2 regions of the uncultured Devosia sp. genome follow, and region 2 is predicted to be linked to the other one. Evidence: predicted binding sites of a transcription regulator. Region 2 holds the regulator's gene; the other holds the start of a gene.
The links. The regulator LexA, encoded in region 2, represses DNA repair genes until DNA is damaged. The targets are predictions, from matches to a motif close to TGTTCNNNNTGTGTTCNG.
Positions count from the first base shown of each region.

Region 1: a site for LexA is predicted at 6,781-6,798, ahead of ssb (single-stranded DNA-binding protein). Genes of this name have one in related genera too.

Region 1 covers NZ_CAXTKA010000012.1:55,759-64,759, reverse strand. The annotation lists gene ACFE8X_RS13910 (RND family transporter) at 1-2,313, shown strand, start outside; gene ACFE8X_RS13905 (RNA polymerase sigma factor) at 2,319-3,539, opposite strand; gene ACFE8X_RS13900 (YciI family protein) at 3,543-3,908, opposite strand; gene ACFE8X_RS13895 (YciI family protein) at 3,922-4,353, opposite strand; gene ACFE8X_RS13890 (hypothetical protein) at 4,690-5,211, shown strand; gene ACFE8X_RS13885 (nucleotidyltransferase family protein) at 5,319-5,645, shown strand; gene ACFE8X_RS13880 (hypothetical protein) at 5,642-6,121, shown strand; gene ssb (single-stranded DNA-binding protein) at 6,129-6,626, opposite strand; gene uvrA (excinuclease ABC subunit UvrA) at 7,252-9,001, shown strand, end outside.
Region 2 covers NZ_CAXTKA010000005.1:97,047-106,047, reverse strand. The annotation lists gene ACFE8X_RS08090 (2-dehydro-3-deoxygalactonokinase) at 1-598, opposite strand, end outside; gene ACFE8X_RS08085 (IlvD/Edd family dehydratase) at 888-2,699, shown strand; gene ACFE8X_RS08080 (YybH family protein) at 2,869-3,240, opposite strand; gene ACFE8X_RS08075 (hypothetical protein) at 3,262-3,594, opposite strand; gene lexA (transcriptional repressor LexA) at 3,594-4,304, opposite strand; gene glp (gephyrin-like molybdotransferase Glp) at 4,444-5,649, opposite strand; gene moaC (cyclic pyranopterin monophosphate synthase MoaC) at 5,646-6,128, opposite strand; gene trpC (indole-3-glycerol phosphate synthase TrpC) at 6,128-6,937, opposite strand; gene trpD (anthranilate phosphoribosyltransferase) at 6,930-7,955, opposite strand; gene ACFE8X_RS08045 (anthranilate synthase component II) at 7,952-8,551, opposite strand; gene trpE (anthranilate synthase component I) at 8,583-9,001, opposite strand, start outside.

The DNA.
Region 1 (9,001 bases), on a different contig from region 2:
TATATCGGGCTGCTGACACTGCGTTATCCCCGCGCCGTGGCAATCGGGGTGCTGCTGTTCTCGATCCTGTGCTTTTCCCAGGTGCCCAGGGCCAATGTCGATGGCGACCCGCTGCGGGTCTACGCGAATTCGGGTCATTACTACGACGCCTATGAGCGCCTGGCCGATACGTTCGGCACTTTCGAGAACGACATCTATGTGCTGGTCAACTCGCCCCAATTGACCAACCCCGTCGTGCTCGAACAGGTGCGCAACCTGGCGTTCGACCTGGAACTCAACGAATTCGCGTTGGGCACCATGTCGCCTTTCACATTGCGCAAGCCCGATGGCCAGGGCGGCTCCGTTCCGGCAGTGCCCGAGGGCATGACGGACTTCGCCCAGGTCGCCATCGCGCTGTCGGATTTGCAGCAGAACGATCCGATGATGCGCAACCTGATCACGCCCGATCTCTCCGGCGTCGTGCTGATCATGTTCCCCAATCCGGAGCTGACCAAGGGCGATGGAACCAAGGCCATGCTCGCCAGCCTGCGCCAGGTTATCGCCCCATACCAGAGCGCGGACCTCGGCATCGAGTTGACCGGGCCGCCGATCTGGACCTCCGAAATGCTCGATGCAGCGGTGGAAGACCAGATCAAGTTCACCGTCTATGGTTTTGCCCTGGGCGCAATTATCTCGCTCCTGGCGCTGCGTTCGCTGGCTGGCGCGCTGCTTGTGGCGGCGACGCCGTTTCTGGCAGTGATGTGGACCATGGGCATCGTGCTGCTGTTTTTCGGCTCGTTCTCGTTTTTGACCATCATCGTCACCACGCTGGTCCTGGTGATCAGCTTTGCTGAATCGATGTTCTTCGTTTTCAACTGGCTAGCCTATTGGCGCGATGACGGCATGGCGCCCAACCAGGCGGTGGATGCCACGGTCAAGCTGGTCGGCCCGGCGACATCGCTGACCATGCTAACCACGCTGGTGTCGTTCGCGTCGCTGTCGCTGACGCCGGGCAAGGGCGTGCAGGAATTTTCCATTGCCGGCGCCATCGGCTGTTTCCTGCTATTCGCCTGCCTGATGACTTTCCTGCCCCTGCTGCTCAAGGCCGCCATCCGCCTCGGCTTCAAGCCCCCCAAGCGCTCCAGCTTGGTTTTGACCGCGCCCCTGCCCCTAAGCTGGTTCATCGCCTCCCGCTTTGGGCGGCCGATGTCGATCCTGGCCATCATCGTCACGCTGCTGCTGTTCGTGCCTTACGCCCTGATCCAGCCGCACTTTTCCTTCGAGGACTTCGTGGCCAAGGGGTCGGATGCGCTGACCACGGCGGAGCAGATCGACAGCGGCGTCGGCGGCGTGGCGCCGCTCTATATCCGCGTGCCGCTGGCGGGGAATGACCCCACTATAAGCGACACGGACTTCCAGACCATCCGCACGGTGCACGCTATCCTTGAAAGCGAGCTGGGCACCAACAAGGTCATTTCTGCCGCCAGCATCAGCAACTACACCGATACCGGTTTCATCCGCGAGGAGGTGTTCGACGCCGTCGGGCCGTTCCTGCGCCGGCGTTTCGTCACCGAGGATGGCGCGCAGGCGTTGGTCACCGGCTTCATGCCCACTATCATCGACAGCGACGTGCTCAAGAAACTGGTCGAGAACGTGACGGCCAAACTGGACCAGGCCGGCATCAAGGGTGCCGAAATCGGCGGCTTCCGCATCATGACCACGTTTGCCACCGACCAGATCGTGCGCGGTTTGCAGCTCGACCTGACGGTGTCGGTGCTGGTCAACCTGGCGCTGATCGGCTTCGCCTTCCAGTCGTTCCGGGTGGCGCTGGCTTCGGCCATTCCCAATCTGTTTCCGGTCCTGGGAACCGAGGCGTGGTTGTATTTCACCGGGCAAGGACTGCAATTGATCACGGGAATCGCGCTGACCATCGCCTTCGGCATTGCCGTGGACGACACCGTCCATTTCCTGTCGCATTACCTGCATGCGCGGCGCGAGGAAAAGCGCGATCACATGGATGCGCTTAAGCACACGCTGGACCGGATCGGCGGCGCCATCGTGGCGACCACCCTTATCCTGTGCTCGGGGGTGTCGATCGTGATGTTTTCAGGACTGCCGCAAGTTGCCCTGTTCGGCTCGCTGTTCGTCATCACCCTGGCGCTGGCGGTGCTCGGCGATCTGTTCATCCTGCCCTCGCTGCTGGCGGCGGGCGGTAAGTTCTTTCATCCGCTCGGCCGGCTGCGCGTGCGCACCGCCGATCACGATCCGACGCCCGACGATCCCACCGGCGACACCACGACCGATGCGCCCCATCCCGGTTCACCGCCCCGCTAGATGGCTTACCTCTCGAGCAGATATTGTCGCACCGCATGATCCTCGGTCAACCCGATCGCCCGATTGAACGCTTGTGACTGCGCCTGGGGATCGGTGCCGATCCGGCGCAGCAGGTCCGCGACCAGCGCCCAATAGGGCTGGTAGTCCGCGGTCCGCTCCGGCGCGATTCGCGACAGCTCATGGAGGGCGGCCTGCGGACCCTTGACCTCGGCGGTTGCTGCCGCAAGCCCGACGAGATTGCCGACCGTTGGCGCCTGCTGGGCAAGCAGCGCGTGCAAGGCCCAGATCGGGTGCCGCATGTCGTTTCCCGTCAGGCGCGATTGCACCAGGGCCGATTGGATCGCCGCCTCGAGCTGGAACCGGCCGGAGCGCTTGAGCGCACCGGCCGTCCGCAAAACCGCCTCCGCCTCGCGCGCCATGTCGAGGTCCCACAGTTCCGTCCGCTGCTCCGCCAGCGGCACATAGCCTCCGGCGACCCGGCGCGCGCTGGCCCGGCTTTGGCAAAACAGCATCAGCGCCAGAAGGCCCAGCGCCTCGGCATCGTCGGCGCGCACGTCCACCAGCACGCGTGCCAGCCAGATCGCCTCTTCGGTCAGCCCCTTGCGCGTCTGGTCGTCGCTGCCCGTGCTGTCCCAGCCCTGCCCATAGGCGGCATAGATGGCCTCGAGCACATTGTCCATGCGCTCGCCCAGCTCGTCTTCCCCCGGCACTTCGAAGGCAATCCCGGTGTCCTTAATACGCGCCTTGGCCCGGCTCAGCCGCCGCCCCATCGCATCGGGCGAAACCAGGAACGAAGATGCAATACGCTCCGCCGTCAATCCGAGCACTGTTTGCAGCATCAACGGCGTGCGCGCGGCGGCATCGATGGCCCGGTGCCCGCACACGAACATCAGTTCCAGCCGTCTGTCGGCAATCCGGGGCATGTCCTCGCTGTCGGTCGGTGCCAGCACCAGGAGGCTGCTGGCCATTTGTTCGCGTGTTTTGCGCGCCCGCGCGCCATCGCGCAGCCGGTTTCGCGCCGCCACCATCAGCCAGGCATCGGGGTTGGCCGGCACGCCTTTCGTGGGCCAGATGTCGAGCGCTTGGGCAAAGGCCTCCGCGAGCGCGTCTTCAGCCGCCGCCACGTCGCGCCATGCTCGCGCGAGATACGCGAGGAGGCGCCCATAGGAGGTGCGGGCAGCGTTCTCCGCCGTCCGCCGCCCGTGTTCTTGAAGGCTGCCGTCCACCGCTTAGCCTTGGTTGGGCGGAGGCAGCACGGGGCGCACTTCGGTAGCCCCGTGGGAAGACGAAGGGCTGCGCGCCGCCCAGGACAGCGCTGCATCGAGGTCCGGTACCTCGATCACGACGTAACCGGCCAGCTGTTCCTTGGTAACCGCCACTGGTCCGTCCTGCACCAGGCGGTTGCCGCCTTCGAGCCGTACCGTGGTTGCCGCCGCAGGGGGCAGGAGCCCGTCGCCTCTGAGGACGATGCCTGCTTCGTACAGCGCACCGATATAGGCGTTCCACGCGCCCCAATAGGGTCCGGCACGTTCGGCCTGGTCGCGCTGGGCGGCGATCTCGGCCTCGTTCTCATAAAACATCAGCATGTATTGCATTTTGTCCCCCTGCTCAGTTGCTTATCATCATCATGGCGGGCACCGGATAGCCAGCCCTGACCTCGATCAGGCTTTCGCCACCCAGCGGTGCCTTCTGTGCCCACTGGACAGCATCAGCTTCGCTGGGCACGTCGATCTGGAAATAGCCGCCAAGCGCCAAGGACGAAGGGGCATAGGCAGACGAAGCGACCTCGGCCCTGGCTGCCGTCACCAGCGCGACGCTGCCGCTCGTGTTGAGCGCCGACCCGCCGCGCAGCACGCCGGCCGCCGCAAGATCCTTGCCGTAGACATCATAGGCCGACCAATAGGCCTGCGACGCACTGTCCGTACCGGGGCGCAGGTCGAGCTGGGCCTGATCTTCGTAGATAAACAGCGTAAACGGTGCGGCCTGAACGGGCAATGCGAGCATTGCCGCAATCGCGGCACCAACAAGACGATGGCTCATGCGATATTCCTTGAGTTGCTGAGCCGGACCATCCGGCTCTGCACACTCTGACGGCGTGGTGCTCCGCAAACGGACAAAGCCCAAAAATAATTTGCGCCGTTCGGATTAACACGCCACGCCTCGAACGCCATTCGCGATCGGCTGCCCGTTTCATGCACAACGGCCCGGCGTGTGCGTCGGCTTGCCCGCATGCCGATGGCCCGTTTAGATGGCGCAATCGATTCGGCGTCGTGGATCAAGTGGCGGCCAATGCCGTTATGACAAGGCTGGGCGGTTGCACCGGCCGCCATCTGCTGAGCGCGGCTCAAGCTTGGCGCTCAACTGGAGAAATAGGCCATGACGATTGTTGGACCGCTGTTGCGCCGTGTCATGCTTGCCGGCCTAGCGGCATCGATGGCCGCAGGCTCGGCATTTGCGGCGCCCGTTGACGTGGCCTTGCTCAAATCCTATGTCGGGGAATGGCGCGGGCGCGGCACCTTGACCGGGGCGGAGACGGAAACCGTCGTGTGCCGCATGTCCCTCAAGGACGGCAATGACGAGAAGGTGAACTATTCGGGCCGCTGCACGCTGGCCGGCACCACATTATCGATCAATGGCACGCTGGCCTATATCGATGCCAGCGCGCGCTTTGAAGCAGCGATGACCTCGAACGCCACCTTTTCAGGCATTGCCGTGGGCCAGAAACGCGGTCGCGGCCTGGTCTTCAACCTGCGCGAGCGCGATCAGGACGAAGACGGCCGCGACATCAGCATCACCGCCGATATCACGCTGACCGCCCAGCAGATCGATGTGGGCTTCCAGGTAGTCTATGTGGAAACCGGCGAAAGCCTGCGCGCCGAAGTGCCGTTCACGAAGTGAACCGGCGATACCGACATGCTCTAGGGTGGAGCACAGGCGTTGCTTGACCGGCCTGGTTGTCCAAGCTCACTACGCAGCCTATAATTGCGCACGTCGTGGAGGCAGGCATGGTCGTCACAGTTCCTGAGCGAAAAACTCGCAAGGTACAGCAGCTTCGCGAAGCGGCTGTAGTGGCCATCGCCGACTTGCGGGCCTATGCCATTCAACATGCCGGCCACTTCATTATATTCGGCTCCGTCGCGCGGAACGACATCCGCTTCGATAGCGACTTCGACGTTGTCGTTGATTTTCCTGGCGAACTGGGGCCACAGGCGCGTGATTACGTCGAAACGCTCTGCACCGGCTTGGGCCTTTGTGCCGACGCATATTTCATTGCCGAGATCGGGCAGGACTTGCGTCTGCGCATCGACCGGGATGGGATCATGCTGCCATGAGCGATGCTCGTTGGCTCGATGTCGATGTCGATATCGCAACAGCCGTCCGGCACTTTGAAAACGCTATAGCCCTTAGCGGCACGGGCGGTTTCGACGGTGTCGGACTTGATCGCTATCGCGCTGAAATGGCCCTGATGCATGCGATGCAGTCGGCCCACACCGCGACGGAGGCTGGCCTTCTCAGGATATTGCGAATTTTTGATGAGGAGCGGCCAACCGGTGATGATTGGCACGCCCGGCTCATCGATCGATTGGCTCGAGTTGTCGAGGGCCAACACGCGCGGCCTGCACTGCTGACACCGGCCGCAGCGGCGGACTTGCACGAAACGCGCAGCTTTCGCCACCGCGTCATGCATTCTTACGGTCAGTTCAATCTCCAGCGCTCGGCGCCAGCTCTGGCGGCAGCAGACCGATTGGCCAGCGCCCTGCCAGGTCTGGTTGCTACCTTCAAGCAAGCAACAGACCCGGCACACTAGGTTAGTCTCAGAACGGAATATCGTCGTCCATGCCGCCGGACTCGAAGGCTGGAGCGTTCGAGGATGGCCGGCGGGCGCCGCCCCCGCCATTGTCCGATTGGCGGGTGCCGCGGAAGCCGGTTTCTCCACCACCGCCCGCATTGTCGCCGTCGCCGCGGCCGTCGAGCAGGGTCATGTTCGAATTGAAGCCTTGCAGCACGATTTCGGTGGAGTATTTATCGGCGCCGCTCTGGTCCTGCCATTTGCGCGTTTGCAACTGGCCCTCGATATACACCTTGCTGCCTTTTTTCAGGTAGCTCTCGGCCACGCGGGTCAAACCTTCCGAGAAGATCACCACGCGATGCCATTCGGTCTTTTCGCGCCGCTCGCCGGTGTTCTTGTCTTTCCAGTTTTCCGAGGTGGCAATCGACAGGTTCACCACCTTACCGCCGTTGGGCAGGTTGCGCACTTCTGGATCGGCCCCCAGATTGCCGACGAGGATAACCTTGTTGACGCTGCCCGCCATGATGACTTCCTTACACTGCCGACCCGCGCGCGAAGCCAAGGCCGATATTTCGACTATCGCAACCTGGGGTCTCGCCCCGATCCGATGACCTATCCTACCGCTTCGCCGCAGGCGCTGCCGCGGCAAATTGGCGTTTTGAACAGGCTGTTGCTTCCGTTCTTGTTATGTTCTTGTATGAAGTGAAAGTCAATACGGTCGATGCAAGCCATAAAGCGGTGGAACGGTCCGGTCGATCGCTCCTGACATCTCCTGTCAGCAGCACTTGCTAGCTCGAACAAGGCTAGCGTTGAGGCGACAAACCCGCAACTGGATCAAAGCCGTCTTCTACATTATCGACACGAAAAAGCCACAAGTCGAACCAGCAATGTTCGCTTAATGTTCCAAACTCGATTGTACGGTCACGCCATGAATACGGCGTGAAGTCCCATAATGAAGCAATTCCGCTTGACCGAATCCGCTTTCGTTCTTTTTATGTTCTAAGTGGCGGTTTTATTCGTTCTCCTAAGCCGCGCCGTTGGCGGTGCGGAACTTGCAACACAGGGCCATTGTTCCTACTTCTGCGGCTTACCCCGTACGCCAGACCACTCTATATTTGCCCACGCGCCCGATGGCGCGTGCCCGAGCCATGGACATCAAGATGACGCCAAAGCCCAGCCAGAATCGCGAAATCATCGTCCGGGGCGCGCGCGAGCATAATCTGAAGGGCATCGATGTCCGCCTGCCGCGCGACAGCCTGATCGTGATGACGGGACTGTCGGGTTCCGGCAAGTCCTCGCTGGCGTTCGACACCATCTATGCCGAAGGCCAGCGCCGTTATGTCGAGTCGCTGTCGGCCTATGCGCGGCAGTTTCTCGAAATGATGCAGAAGCCCGACGTCGAGCATATCGAGGGTCTGTCGCCGGCGATTTCGATCGAGCAGAAGACCACTTCCCGCAATCCGCGCTCGACCGTGGGTACCGTTACCGAAATCTACGATTACCTGCGCCTGATGTTCGCGCGCGTCGGCATTCCCTATTCGCCGGCCACCGGCCTGCCGATCGAGTCGCAGACCGTATCGCAGATGATCGACAAGGTGCTGGAACTGCCCGAGGGTACGCGCCTGTTCCTGCTGGCGCCGATGGTGCGCGGCCGCAAAGGCGAATACAAGAAGGAGCTGGCCGACCTGATGCGCAAGGGCTTCCAGCGCGTCAAGATCGATGGGGAATATTACGAGATCGAGGAGGCCCCTGCCCTCGACAAGAAGCTCAAGCACGATCTGGAAGTGGTGATCGACCGCGTCGTGGTTGGCGCTGATATTGCCGGCCGGCTCGCCGAAAGTTTCGAGACGGCGCTGAAGCTGGCCGATGGCATTGCCCTGGTGGAATTTGCCGACGAAAAAGGCGCGGACGGCGCGGCGCGGCAGATCACGTTTTCAGAAAAATTCGCGTGTCCGGTTTCCGGCTTCACCATTGCCGAAATCGAGCCGCGCCTGTTCTCGTTCAACAATCCATTCGGCGCCTGCCCCGTCTGCGACGGGCTGGGTACCGAGCAGAAGATCGATCCCAACCAGATCGTACCCGATCCCACGCTGTCGCTGCGTGACGGCGCCATCCTGCCATGGGCCAAGACCTCGGCGCCCTATTACCTGCAAACGCTCAATGCCGTGGTCAAGCATTTCGGCGCGTCGACCGGCACAGCCTGGACCGAATTGCCGTTCGAGGTGCAGCATGCGGTGCTCTACGGCACCGGCAAGACGCAGATCAATTTTGTTTATGACGATGGCCTGCGCCAATACAAGACCACCAAGCCGTTCGAAGGCGTAATCGGCAATCTGGATCGGCGCTATAAAGAGACCGAAAGCGCCGGCATGCGCGAAGAGATCGAAAAATACATGTCGCAGGCGCCCTGCGTGGCCTGTGGCGGTTATCGGCTGAAGCCGGAGACCCTGGCGGTCAAGATCGATGGCATGCATATCGGCCAGGTCACCGAAAAGTCGATCCGGGCCACTTCGGAATGGTTCGAGACGCTGAACGGCAAGCTCAATGACACGCAACGCCAGATTGGCGAGCGTATCTTCAAGGAAATCCGCGAGCGGCTGAATTTCCTAAACGATGTGGGGCTGGATTATCTGACGCTGGCGCGCAATTCCGGCTCGCTGTCGGGCGGCGAATCGCAGCGCATTCGCCTCGCCAGCCAAATCGGCTCCGGCCTGACCGGCGTGCTCTACGTGCTGGACGAGCCTTCGATTGGCCTTCATCAGCGCGACAATTCCCGCCTGCTCGATACGCTGCGGCGGTTGCGCGATATCGGCAACACGGTGATCGTGGTCGAGCATGACGAAGACGCGATCATGACTGCCGACTATGTGGTCGATATCGGCCCGGGCGCGGGCGTTC
Region 2 (9,001 bases):
CGCGCCCCGGCCCTTCGAGATCGCCGTCGAGCGAATGCCGCAGCACCGAATGGGTGCGCAGCACCTCGAACAACTCGCCCGTCATCGCCGTGGCAAAACGCTCGATATGAGTGCCGGAAAGCTGCGCCCATTTCGAATGCGTTCCCGGCATGCACACGACGCCCGAGAACCCCGGATTAAGCGCGGCCAGCCCGAGGAGCTGGGTTTCCTCGCCCCGCATGACGTTGTCGGACCCGGCCATTTTCTGGCACACGCCCGGAAGAATTGTCGGTCGGAACCGCGCGTCGGGCATCTCGGGATGCACGGCGCCATCCAGCAGCGCCCGCAGATCGGTCGGCGCCTGCAGATACGGTGCTTCCAGCCAGCCTTGGCGCGCACCGGCCATGCCGCAGATCAACACGCTGATCGGCCGGCCGGCCGGCCCCTCGACATCCGCCAGCAATTCGGTAAGCGCCCCCGCAAACTGCTCGCGCGCCAGCTTGCCCATGCCGTTCGGCGACGTTTTCGCGAACGCTATGCCGCCTGTGTCGTCGATCCCCCAGGCCCGAAGGTTGGAAGTGCCCCAATCGACCGCAACCCAATCTACTGAACTGTTCACGAAACCCTCTATGACGACACCGTTATGGCGGCGCGACCCTAGTCGCAGATCGTCGTTTCAACCAGCCCATTTGCACGGACCGTCCGGGCAGATGATCCGGCCCGCGCCGCCTCGTCCCCTCGTGGGGTAAGCACGTCAGGGCGTCCAGCAAGAAATGACCGCCGATTGGGCCTGCCCCGCCATTAGTATGATTTTTTCGCGGAATAGCGTTCACACTGGCCCCAGCCATGTTAAAACGGCTCAAACGAGCGGCGCCGGATTGCCGCACGGATCATTAAGGACAATCAACATGACTGCAGGTAACGGCGGCAGTGCGGCTCCCAAGAAATTGCGTTCGCGCGCCTGGTTCGACAACCCCGACAATCCCGATATGACGGCGCTTTATCTCGAACGCTACATGAATTTCGGCGTGTCGCGCGAAGAACTGCAGTCCGACAAGCCCATCATCGGCATTGCCCAGACCGGCTCGGACCTGTCGCCCTGCAACCGGCATCATATCGTCCTGGCCGAACGCGTCCGCGAGGGCATCCGCGAAGCCGGCGGCATCGCCATCGAGTTTCCGGTGCATCCGATTCAGGAAACCGGCAAGCGCCCGACCGCGGGCCTTGACCGCAATCTCGCCTATCTGGGCCTCGTCGAGGTTCTCTACGGCTACCCGCTCGACGGCGTGGTCCTGACCATCGGTTGCGACAAGACCACTCCGGCCATGCTGATGGGCGCCGCCACCGTCAATATCCCCGCCATCGCGCTATCGGTCGGCCCCATGCTCAATGGCTGGCACAAGGGCGAGCGCACCGGCTCCGGTACCATCGTGTGGAAGGCCCGCCAGATGATGGCGGCCGGCGAAATCGATTACGCCAAGTTCATCGAACTGGTCGCGTCCTCGGCCCCGTCGACCGGCTATTGCAACACCATGGGCACCGCCTCGACCATGAATTCGTTGGCCGAATCGCTGGGCATGCAGCTTCCGGGATCCGCGGCAATTCCCGCGCCGTATCGCGATCGTCAGGAAATGGCTTATCGCACCGGCAAGCGCATCGTCGACATGGTGCACGAGGACCTCAAGCCCTCCGACATCCTGACCAAGGACAATTTCATCAACACCATCGTGGTCAACTCCGCCATCGGCGGCTCGACCAACGCGCCCATCCACATCCAGGCCATTGCCAAGCATATCGGCGTCGAACTCGAACTACAGGATTTCCAGACCTATGGCCACAAGGTGCCGCTGCTGGTCAATCTGCAGCCCGCCGGCGAATATCTGGGCGAGGATTACTACCACGCCGGCGGCGTTCCGGCCGTCGTCAACGAATTGATGAGCCAGGGCCTCATCCGCGAGAACGCGCCCACAGCCAATGGCAAGACCATCGGCGAAAATTGCCGCAACACCCCGATCCAGGACGAAAAGGTCATCCGCCGCTTCGACAACCCGCTCAAGACCGAAGCCGGTTTCCTGGTCCTGCGCGGCAATTTGTTCGACAACGCCATCATGAAGACCAGCGTGATCTCGACCGAATTCCGTGATCGCTATCTCGCCAATCCGGCCAGCCCCGGTGCCTTCGAGGGCAAGGCCGTGGTGTTTGACGGTCCCGAGGACTACCACCACCGCATCGATGATCCGGCTCTCGAAATCGACGAGCACACCTTACTGTTCATGCGTGGCGCCGGCCCGATCGGCTATCCGGGTGCGGCCGAAGTCGTCAACATGCGCCCGCCCGCATACCTCATCAAGCAGGGCATCACCGCTCTCGCCTGCATCGGCGATGGCCGCCAGTCGGGTACGTCCGGCTCGCCTTCCATCCTCAATGCTTCCCCCGAGGCAGCAGCAGGCGGTAACCTCGCAATCCTGCGCACCGGCGATCGCGTCCGCATCGATCTCAATGTGGGTCAGGCCAATATCCTGATTTCCGACGCCGAAATCGCGAAGCGCCGCGCCGATCTGGAATCCATGGGCGGCTATAAATTCCCCAAGCACCAGACCCCCTGGCAGGAAATCCAGCGCGGCATCGTCGGCCAGCTCGGCGACGGCGCCATCCTCAAGCCCGCCGAAAAATACCAGCGCATCGCCCAGACCAACGGCATCCCGCGCGACAATCACTAGTCAGAACGCCAACCGAAAAACAACGGGCCCGCCAAATTGGCGGGCCTTTTTTCGCCTAGGTGGCAGTGGCGTATTTCGGTGAACGCAGACGACCCCCACCTCGGTTCAAAAGCCCGATCAACACCGACGCTCGATACCTCAAAGGCTGCGATTGCATCTGCCAACGCGATCAAGGCAAAGCGCTCAAATGCTCATGCACGATCTGCCAGCCGGTCCTGCCGTCGCGAACCACCGAGGTCCCTCGGCCCTGGCCCGATCGCTCCACCCCGCCGATCGTGGCTCGCCAGCAATACCCATAGATACATGAGGCGGCCGCGCTACCAACGGCCAGCCATTGTAGATCTTCCAGCCAGTAGGTTTCGTTCTCGAACCGTTTCCACGTCGCTTCGAACGCCGCCCGGATCGAGGCCAACCCAACATGCGAGCCATCGCCAAACCAGAACACCGCATTGTCGGCGATCAGGGCTGCCAGCCGGTCGAAGTCATGGCCGTTAATACGCGCGCGATAGAGCGCCATGACCTCTTCGGCACTATCGGCCATTTGGATGCCTCCGCCGCACCGCTAGCTCTGCGCGGCAGTATCGATCGTCACCCAGCGCCCGCCGGCATCGCATTGCAGCAGCAAGCTGTCATTGTTGCGAATACCCACGATAGCGCCCGCCGAGGACAACTTACCCTCGAGCAGGCACCCGGCCACGGGCGTCGCGGCCTCGGCCTTCGTCCATCCGCTTCCGGCTTTGCATACCGCGGTCCCGTCACCGGCGCTGATCGCCATGCCTGCCGAAAACGTGATGTTTCCCACCCAGCATCGTGTCTCACTGGCGCTTGCTTCCTGGGCAAATGCCGGCGCCTGTGGCAGCATAAGAAGTCCAACCAGAATCAGGGCAAAACGCATCAATATTTCCTCAGCAGCCCGACAAGCCGTCCCTGCACCTTGACCCTATCGGGCCCGAAAATTCGCGTCTCGTAAGCCGGATTGGCCGCCTCGAGCGCAATGGTATTGCCCTTGCGGCGCAGGCGCTTCAGCGTCGCCTCCTCATCATCGACCAGCGCCACGATGATCTCGCCGGTCCCTGCCGAATCCTGCTTGCGGATCAGCACGGTGTCTCCATCGAAAATTCCCGCCTCGATCATCGAGTCGCCGCGCACCTCCAGCGCGAAATGCTCGCCCGCGCCCAGCATTTCGGGCGGCACCGAGATGGTGTGCGAATGGCTCTGGATGGCCTCGATCGGCGTGCCGGCCGCAATCCGCCCCATTACCGGAATCGACACCGGCCGGGCATAATCCTCCACCGTGCCGCGCATCGGCGGTGCCGCCACGCGTCCCAGGTTGCCCTCGATCACGCTTGGCTCGAACCGCGACTTGCGCCCACCCAGCGACGGGTTCATCGAGTCGGGCAGCTTGACCACTTCCAGCGCCCGGGCTCGATTGGGCAAGCGCCGGATGAAGCCGCGCTCCTCCAGCGCCGTGATTAGCCGGTGGATGCCCGACTTGGACGCCAGGTCAAGCGCGTCTTTCATTTCGTCGAACGAGGGCGGGATACCGCTTTCCTTCATCCGTTCATGAATGAACATCAGCAGTTCGTGTTGTTTGCGCGTGAGCATTGGGCCCCTCGGTCGGGAATCGGAACAAAGACTGAACGAGCATACGTGTTCCAGTTATGTTCTGCAATATCCCACAGGCGCGACCAGTTAAATTTAGTCGGGCAAGCAAATCGACTGCCTGTGTCCTTGCCGGACTTGCCTAGAACTGCCCGATACTGATTGCGTCCACCATCGTCCCCGTCGCTTGGCCGGGGTCGTGCTCGGGCTGCACGATCAGCATGTCGGCCTGCGCCAGCGACGATGTATGCCCGCTATCCACTTCCGCTATGGGCCGCAGGGCCGTCCCGGTCTCCTCGTGCACCAGTTGGGCGCGCATGAAATGGCGCCGGACGCTGTTCGGCGGCGTAGGCGCCGCCAGCGGCAGGCGCCAATACCGCCCCGGCGCCGCGCCTGCGCCCAGCCACAGCCGCAATGCCGGCTTGATGAACACCACTGCGGTCACTAGCGCCGAAACCGGATTGCCCGGCAAGCCGAACACCAGCGTCTTGCCGCGCGTGCCGAACATCAGCGGCTTGCCCGGCCGCATATTGATGCGCCAGAAATCCAGCGTCACGCCGAGCGCCACCAGCACGTCCTGGACGATATCATGATCCCCGACGCTGGCTCCCCCGGTCGTGACCACGATATCGGGTTCATCCGCGAACATGTCGCGCAGCCGCGCCGTCAGCCCGGCGCGATCGTCCCCGGCAATCCCATGATCGACGATCCTGCCATAAGGCGCGAGCAGGGGCCCAAGCCCATAGCTGTTGGACGCCACGATCTGGTCCGCGCCAAGCCTGCTGCCCGGCGGCACGAGTTCGTCCCCGGTCGCCAAGAGCGCAATGACCGGCTGTCGGCCCACCATAAGCGTCGGCACGTTTGCCGCCGCCGCCACCGCCAGGTGCAGGCCATTGAGCCGCGTGCCGGGCTCAACCAGCGTCTGCCCAACGGCAAAATCACTGCCCATTGGCCTTATGCTGCGTCCCGGCTGCGGCTGTTCGGCAAACCGGACATGCTGCCCGTTGACGCTCGCCAGTTCCTGCATGATCACCGCATCCGCCCCCTGGGGAACCGGCGCGCCGGTAAAGATGCGCACGCATTCCCCAGCGCCCATCACCCCGGCAAAACCCGCCCCGGCCTGCGACATGCCGATTATGCGCAGGCTGGCGCCCGGCGCCGCGTCCCGCGCCCGCACAGCGTAACCGTCCATCGCGCTGGCGTTGAACGGCGGCTGGTCATGGCTGGCCACCATCGCTTCGGCCAGAACGCGGCCGGCTGCCTGGGGCAGGGCGACGCGCTCGGTCTGCATCGGTGGCACGCGCTGCAAAATCTTGGTGATCGCATGCTCGACCGGCAACAGGCTCATGGTGCACGCACGAAATCGCCGGACTTGCCGCCCGATTTTTCCAGTACGCAGAGATCTGTGATGGTCATGGCCCGATCGATTGCCTTGGCCATGTCGTACAGCGTCAGCGCTGCGGTGGACGCGGCAATCAGCGCTTCCATTTCCACGCCGGTTTGCGCCAGCGTTTCCGCGCTCGCCCGGACAACGATCGTCGTTGCGGTTTCGGCCACGATATCGACCTCGACCCTGGTCAAGGCAATCGCATGGCAGAGCGGGATCAGTTCGGCGGTCTTTTTGGCCGCCATGATGCCGGCGATCCGGGCGATCGCCAGCGCATCGCCCTTTTTGAGCGCGCCACCCATGATGGCGATGACGGTGTCCGCCTGGGCGGTGATCCGCGCCTGCGCCACCGCCCGCCGCCGGGTCACCGGCTTGTCGGCAATGTCAACGATGTGAGCCTCGCCCCTGGCGTTGAGATGGGTCAGCCCGCTTGCCGCCATCAGTGCACGCCCTGCAGGCCCATCAGCAAGGCCCGTGTGGCGGCGACAACGTCGTCCTGCCGCATCAGGCTTTCTCCGACGAGAAAGGTGCCGATGCCCGCTGTCTGGTCCAGCCGGCGCACATGCTCATGGGTCATGATGCCGCTTTCGCTGACCAGCTCCGTGCCGGCCGGAACGCCGCTGGCAAGATCGATGGACGTCTCCAGCCTGGTCTCGAAGGTGCGCAGATTGCGATTGTTGATGCCGATGAACGCCGCGTCGAGCGCCAGCGCCCGGTCCAGCTCGAGCTGGTCATGCACTTCCACCAACGCGTCCATGTGCCATTCCTCGGCCGCATCGAGCAGGTAGCGGGCAACGTCGTCGCCCACGGCAGCCAGGATGATCAGGATGCAGTCGGCGCCCCAGGCCCGCGCTTCGGCAACCTGGTAGGTTTCGAACAGGAAGTCCTTGCGCAAGACCGGCAGTTGCGTCGCCGCGCGCGCTTCGATCAGATAGCTGGGCGATCCCTGGAACGACGGCCGGTCCGTCAGGACCGACAGGCACGCGGCGCCGCCGGTTTCATAGGCCCGCGCAATCTCGGCCGGATTGAAATCCGCGCGGATCAGCCCCTTGGAGGGGCTGGCCTTCTTGACCTCGGCGATCAGCGCGTATTGCCCTGCCGCCCGCTTGGCCTTGATCGCCCGCAAGAACCCGCGCGGCGCCGGCTGGTCATGGGCTTCAGCCACCACTTCCGCCCAGGGCCGCATCGCTTTGGCCGCGGCGATTTCCTCGCGTTTATAGGCTTCGATCTGCTTGAGAATATCAGTCATGGCTTTGCCCGTTGGACACCGCGACCAGCCGCGCCAGCGTCTGCCGCGCCTTGCCGCTGTCGATGATGGATGCGGCAATGTCGGCGCCGCTCCGAAGGTCCGGCGCTGCCTCCGCCACGATCAGCGCCGCCGCCGAATTGAGCAGCACAATGTCGCGATAGGCCCCGGGCGCGCCCTCGAACAGCGCCCGCATCGCCGCCGCGTTGTACGCCGGATCGCCCCCCAGCAAATCCTTGGGGTCGCTGCGCTTGAGCCCGGCATGCTCGGGCAAAACCTCGAAACTGCGCAGATCGCCGCCCGCGATCTGGGCCACAAAGCTCGGCCCCGTGGTGGTCAGCTCGTCCAGCCCGTCGCTGCCATGAAACACCCAGGCCTTGACGGCGCGGTTGGCCAGCAGCGCCGCCGCGACCGGCTCCACCCACTCCTGCGCATAAACCCCCAGCACATAGCGCCGCACGCCGGCAGGGTTCGCCTGTGGCCCTAAAAGATTGAACATGGTCCGCACGCCCATTTCGGCCCGCGACGGTCCCACATGGCGCATCGCCGGATGGTGCGACGGCGCGAACATGAAGCCGATGCCGGCCTCCTTGATGCAGCGCGAAATCTCGGCCGGCGTCAGGTCCAGCCGCACCCCCAGCGCCTCGAGCACCTGCGATGCGCCCGATTTGGACGACAGCGCCCGATTGCCGTGCTTGGCCACCGGCACCCCGGCCGCCGCGACGACGATCGCGCTTGCCGTCGAAATATTGAGCGTGCCGCCCCCATCGCCGCCGGTACCAACGATATCGATCGCGTGTTCGGGCGCTTCCACCACCACCATCTTCTCGCGCAGGATCGATACGGCTGCTGCGATTTCGCCAACCGTCTCGCCCTTGACCCGCATGCCCATCAGAAAGGCGCCGATCTGGCTCGGCGTCGCGCCGCCCTCCATGATCGTGCTCATGGCACCGCGCATTTCCTCGCCCGTGAGGTCCCGATTGGCCGCGATCTTGTGCAAGGCCGCTTTTAAGTCCATCAGGCGGCTTTCTTCTGGTTGAAATCGCGCGCCAGGTTCAAAAAATTCTGCAGCAGCGCGTGACCGTTTTCCGAGGCGATGCTTTCGGGATGAAATTGCACCCCATGCACTGGCAGGCTCGTGTGCTGCATGCCCATGATCAGCCCGTCATCGGTCGTCGCCGTCACCTCGAGGGTCTCGGGAAGCGTGTCGGGTTTGACGATCAGCGAATGATAGCGCGTGGCCTCGAACCCCGAATTGAGGCCGCGAAACAGGCCCCGGCCCGTGTGGTTGATCTTGCTGGTCTTGCCGTGCACCAGGTGCGGCGCGCGGATCACGTCGCCACCCAGCGCCTGGCCGATCGCCTGGTGGCCCAGGCACACGCCCAGAATCGGCGTTTGGCTCTTGAACCGCTCGATCAGCGCGAGGCAAATGCCCGCTTCGTTCGGCGTACAGGGCCCGGGCGACAGCACGATCGCGTCCGGCGCCATCGCCCCAATCTCATCCAGCGTGATCTTGTCGTTGCGCACCACGGCTATATCCGCCCCTAGCTCACCCAGAAAGTGCACCAGGTTGTAGGTAAAGCTGTCGTAGTTATCGATGACGAGTGTTCTGGTCATTCTGGGGTCCCGGACCTCGTGGTGCAACGCACTATTGCCCGATCCGGGCTTCGCCGGCATAGCGTAACGCTTCCTCGGCGGCGCTGAAAAGGGCGCGCGCCTTGTTTTCGCACTCCATCTGCTCTAGCGCCGGCTGGCTGTCCGCCACGATGCCCGCGCCGGCCTGCACATAAAGCATGCCGTCCTTGAGGATGGCCGTGCGCAGCACGATGCAGGTGTCCATCGTTCCATCCGCCCCAAAATACCCAACGCACCCGCCATAAATCCCGCGCCGCGACGTCTCCAGTTCGTCGATGATTTCCATCGCCCGCACTTTTGGCGCGCCGGACACCGTGCCCGCCGGAAACCCGGCCGATAAGGCATCGACGAAATCATACTTGGGATCCAGCACGCCCACCACGTTGGAAACGATGTGCATGACATGGGAATAGTATTCGAGGAAGAACTTGT